DNA from 2 places in the Bradyrhizobium sp. USDA 241 genome. Region 2 is predicted to be linked to the other one. Evidence: riboswitches for the same ligand, from Rfam matches in the RefSeq annotation. Region 2 holds a riboswitch; the other holds the start of a gene.
The links. Region 2 has a riboswitch for S-adenosylmethionine ahead of ABIF91_RS18500 (O-succinylhomoserine sulfhydrylase). Riboswitches for the same ligand answer to the same signal wherever they lie in the genome.
Positions count from the first base shown of each region.

Region 1: linked by a shared signal. The riboswitch ahead of metX (homoserine O-acetyltransferase MetX) and the one ahead of ABIF91_RS18500 (O-succinylhomoserine sulfhydrylase) in region 2 are both predicted to bind S-adenosylmethionine.

Region 1 is NZ_JBMGPZ010000004.1:521,918-524,366, reverse strand. Features, by position in the region: gene hisC (histidinol-phosphate transaminase) at 1-215, opposite strand, end outside; gene ABIF91_RS12195 (chorismate mutase) at 246-1,094, opposite strand; SAM riboswitch at 1,331-1,410, shown strand; gene metX (homoserine O-acetyltransferase MetX) at 1,496-2,449, shown strand, end outside.
Region 2 is NZ_JBMGPZ010000004.1:1,862,819-1,865,267, reverse strand. Features, by position in the region: gene ABIF91_RS18505 (2'-deoxycytidine 5'-triphosphate deaminase) at 1-827, opposite strand, end outside; SAM riboswitch at 907-986, shown strand; gene ABIF91_RS18500 (O-succinylhomoserine sulfhydrylase) at 1,062-2,249, shown strand; gene ABIF91_RS18495 (SGNH/GDSL hydrolase family protein) at 2,316-2,449, opposite strand, start outside.

The DNA.
Region 1 (2,449 bases), 1.3 Mb from region 2:
ATCGCCTCGCGCAGCACGCGCGAGGTGCCTTCCGGATAGTCCTCCAGATGATCCGCCACGCGCTTGAACGCCTCGATCGCCTTGGGCGAGGGCCCGAACGGCGTCTCGTTGGCCGAGAGCTTGAACACCTTGCGGCCCGGCTCCGGCACCGGGCTCTTGCCGGGGGTGTAGGGCGCAATATCGAGAATGCCGGGATTCGGCACGGGGCGGGACATCTTCAACTCCGAAATGGCGAGGCGCGCGATTTACGATTTCGCCCCGGTCGGGGGCACCGTATAGCGCGTTGCGTGGCTGCCGACGAGGGCCGTGGAGCGCACCGAGGCCCCCGCCTCGATCAGGGCAGCCCTGATCTTGTCGATGCTGGTCGCGCTGGTGACCGAGACCAGCAGCGCCGCGCCATCGAAGGCGGTATCGGGCACCGCTACGATCTCGGCGAGCGGCGACAGGGCGCGCGCGACCTCGGCGTTCCACCCGGAGACGCGCACGCTGAAGGTCTCGACCTCCGTCACCAGGGCGCTGTCGGGGACGCGCGAGACCGCGAACACCGGCATCGCCGCCGGATGATCGGCACGTTCGACGAAGGGCATCCGCGCGATGATCTTCGGCGCGCCAGCTTCCTCCAGCGAGAGCCACCACGGCGTGCGGCTGGAGGTCGCCGAGACCAGCGCCAGGTCGCCCTTGGATTTCGCCACCGCTTCGACCGCGGCCTGCGCGCTGAAATGCGCGACGTAAGGCACCGTGAAGCCGAAATGGAAGCGCGCGGAGTCACGCATCGCCGGCTCGCTCACCGAGATGTCGGCATGCACGGAGAACGGCGCCTGCACATAAGTGAACGTCGAGATGATGACCCGCCAGATGCTCTCGACCGTATCGAGCGGCAGGATGCCGCGATGGCGCTGCACGATCTCGCGCATCATGGAAGCCTCGCGCGCGGGCCGGAACGCAGAGCCGACCTCCTGGGTCTGCTTCACCTGGATCAGGCGGTCGATGATGTCGCCGCGCTGCATCAGGAGGCGATGCATGCTCTCGTCGATCGCGTCGATCTCCTTGCGCAATTCCTGGAGCGATGGTGGCGCGGGCGGACGTTGGGTCATATCTGACTTGGACTGTTGAAGAGCTTGGACTGTTTAAGAGCTTGGGTTGTTGAGGGACGTTCCAATGCGGTTCGGCAAGACAACTCGCAAGGCCGTCACCGCTGCGATCAATCCTGATTAGGCAGTCGGGGCGGCGAAAGCAAAGAGAAATGACGGCCTTTTTGGCCGATGAGACGGAGACGAATTCGATCGATCCGGACCGTGACTTGACGAAAACCGCCCAAGACGGTAACTTTCGCCTGTTCCGTGGTCATTTGAGCCGGCCGGCTTGCAGCCACGTTAAAAAACTCGCTAAACAGGCCGGGGACGCTTCCGATCCCGGCCGAACCTATCGTTCAGGCCGGGTTTTTCATGGCCTGATTCCAGCGGCGGTCTGACGGCGGTCGCAAACGAGGTCGATGATGGTTGGCGTCAAGTCAGTACCTAGTCCTGCGATCAGCGCCGACGAACGGTCGCACGAGGTGGATCACCCGAGCTCGCAGGTCGCGCATTTCGGCACCGAGCAGCCGCTGCGGCTCGATTGCGGCGTCGATCTCACCCCGTTCCAGATCGCCTACCAGACCTATGGCGAGCTCAACGCCGATCGCTCCAACGCCGTTCTGATCTGCCATGCGCTGACCGGCGACCAGCACGTCGCCAATGTGCATCCCGTCACCGGCAAGCCCGGCTGGTGGGAGACGCTGGTCGGCCCCGGCCGGCCCATCGATCCCAAGCACTACTTCATCATCTGCTCCAACGTGATCGGCGGCTGCATGGGCTCGACCGGGCCGGCGTCGATCAATCCTGCCACCGGCAAGGTCTGGGGCCTGGATTTCCCCGTCATCACCATCCCCGACATGGTGCGCGCGCAGGCGATGCTGATCGACCGGCTCGGCATCGACACGCTGTTTGCCGTCGTTGGCGGCTCGATGGGCGGCATGCAGGTGCTGCAATGGACCTCGGCCTATCCTGCCCGCGTGTTCTCCGCGCTGGCGATTGCCTGCGCGACGCGGCACTCGGCGCAGAACATCGCCTTCCACGAACTCGGGCGCCAGGCCGTGATGGCCGACCCCGATTGGCACGGCGGCGGCTATGCCGATCACGGCATCCATCCGCATCGCGGGCTCGCGGTGGCGCGGATGGCGGCGCACATCACGTATCTCTCGGACGCGGCACTGCATCGCAAGTTCGGCCGGCGCATGCAGGACCGCGAGCTGCCGACCTTCTCGTTCGACGCGGATTTCCAGGTCGAAAGCTATCTGCGTTACCAGGGCTCGTCCTTCGTCGAGCGCTTCGACGCCAACTCCTATCTCTATCTGACGCGCGCGATGGACTATTTCGACATCGCGGCCGACCATGGCGGCGTGCTGGCGAAG
Region 2 (2,449 bases):
TCCTTGGAGGCGAGGATGTAGAACTCGCCGGGATCGAGGATCAGGCTGCCGTCGGGGCGGGCCGAGATCGGCTCCCAGAAGTCTTCGACCGCATAGCCGGAGCGGCGATCGACGTCGACGACGCCGGTGTGGCGCTTGGCGCGATAGCCGACGAAGCCGCTCGCCTTCTCGCCGGAGAGGTCGACAGAGACGGCGACGCCGCCGGAGAGGTCGGCATCGTCGATGTCAACGAGGCTCTCGGCGGCATGCAGCGCCTCGAGCTCGTCGGCATTGAGGATGGCATCACCGGTGCGGAAACGCACCTGCGACAGGCGCGAGCCCTCGCGCACCAGCACCGGAAAGGTCTTCGGGCTGATCTCGGCATAAAGCGGGCCATGATAGCCGGCGCCGATCATGTCGAAGCGGCGGGTGCCGTCGGCGATCACGCGGGTGAAGACGTCGAGCCGACCGGTCGAGCTCTTGGGGTTCGCTGCCGCGACGATTTCCGGCGGCAGCGCCAGGCTTTCCAGCAGCGGCACGATGTAGACGCAGTTGGTCTCCAGCACCGCGCCGTCGGCGAGGCTGAACTCGTGCAGCTTCAATTCATCGATGCGTTCGGCGACCGTGGCGCCGGGACCGGGCAGGAAGCTCGCGCGGACGCGATAGGCGATATCGCCGAGGCGCAGATCGAGGCTCGCCGGCTGGATCTGGCTTTCGACGAAGTCGTATTCGGGCAGGATGAGCCCCGCCTCCGCCATCGCCGCGATCATGCGGTCGGGCAGGATACCATTGGCGTCGGCGGCGACCGTGAACGTCAACCGGGGGTCCTCATCAGGGCGCTCCTGCATCCCGACATACGGGAAAAACAGCCTTTTACGGCTAGCCGATGGACGCCTTGACGGAAAGGGCATTGCGGAATATGAGCATCACTTATCCCGTGGTGATTTGAGCCGGCCGGCTTGCAGCCACGTTAAATAAGTCGCTAAACAGGCCGGGGACCTCTGTGATCCCGGCCAGTGGAGATATCCAGGCCGGTTTTTTTGTGACCGTTTGCGCATCGAATGGTCATGTCGGAGGGTCCTATGTCGAAGTCGCCTGCCAACTACCGTCCCGAAACCCGCCTGGTCCATTCCGGGACCCTGCGCTCGCAATTTGGCGAGACGTCGGAGGCGCTGTTCCTCACCCAAGGCTACGTCTACAACAGCGCCGAGGAGTGCGAGGCGCGGTTCAAGGGCGAGGATCCCGGCTTCATCTATTCGCGCTACTCCAACCCCACCATCGCGATGTTCGAGCGCCGCATGATCGAGCTCGAAGGCGCCGAAGCCGCCCGCTCGGCGGCAACGGGCATGGCCGCGGTGACGACCGCGATCCTCGCACCGCTCAAGGCCGGCGATCACGTCGTGGCTTCGCGCGCCCTGTTCGGCTCGTGCCTCTACGTCATCCAGGACCTGTTGCCGCGCTACGGCATCGAGACCACGCTGGTCGACGGGCTCGATCTCGACCAATGGCAGCGCGCGCTGAAGCCCAACACGAAAACATTCTTCCTGGAGAGCCCGACCAACCCGACCCTCGACGTGCTCGACATCCCCGGGATCGCCGAGATCGCGCACAAGGGCGGCGCGCGGCTCGTGGTCGACAACGTGTTCGCAACCCCGATCTGGCAGAGCCCGCTCGCGCTCGGCGCCGATGTCGTGGTCTATTCCGCGACCAAGCATATCGACGGCCAGGGCCGCTGCCTCGGCGGCATCATCCTGTCGTCGGAAGCCTTCATCGCCGAGCACATCCACAATTTCATGCGCCAGACCGGCCCCTCGATCTCGCCGTTCAATGCCTGGGTCCTGCTCAAGGGCCTGGAGACGCTGGCCGTGCGCGTGCGCGCGCAGACCGATACCGCAGCGCGCATCGCCGAGGTGCTGGCGAGCCATCCGAAGATCTCGCGGCTGGTCTATCCCGGCCGCGCCGATCATCCGCAGGCAGCTTTGGTGAAGAAGCAGATGCGCGGCGGCTCGACCCTGGTCGGCTTCGAGGTCAAGGGCGGCAAGCAGGCCGCGTTCCGCGTGCTCAACGAATTGAAGCTGGCGAAGATCTCGAACAATCTCGGCGACGCCAAGAGCCTCGTCACGCATCCGGCGACGACGACGCATCAGCGCCTGAAGCCGGAGGATCGTGCCGCGCTCGGCATCAGCGAAGGGTTCGTTCGCTTCTCCGCGGGGCTCGAGCATCCGGACGATCTGATCGAGGATCTGACGGCGGCGCTGGAGAAGGCGTGAAGGGGGAATGGCGAATAGTGAGTGGCGAATGGATCCCTATTCGCTACTCGCCATCCCCTGTTCTCTCTACATCGGCCGGTACGTCCGCACGTCCGCGGGCACGTTCACCCCGAGCTTGATCTGGCCGACGGAACGGATGATGTCGTCACCGAGCAGCTGAGCGAAGCAGGCATAGCCCCAATCGTTCATATGCAGGCCAT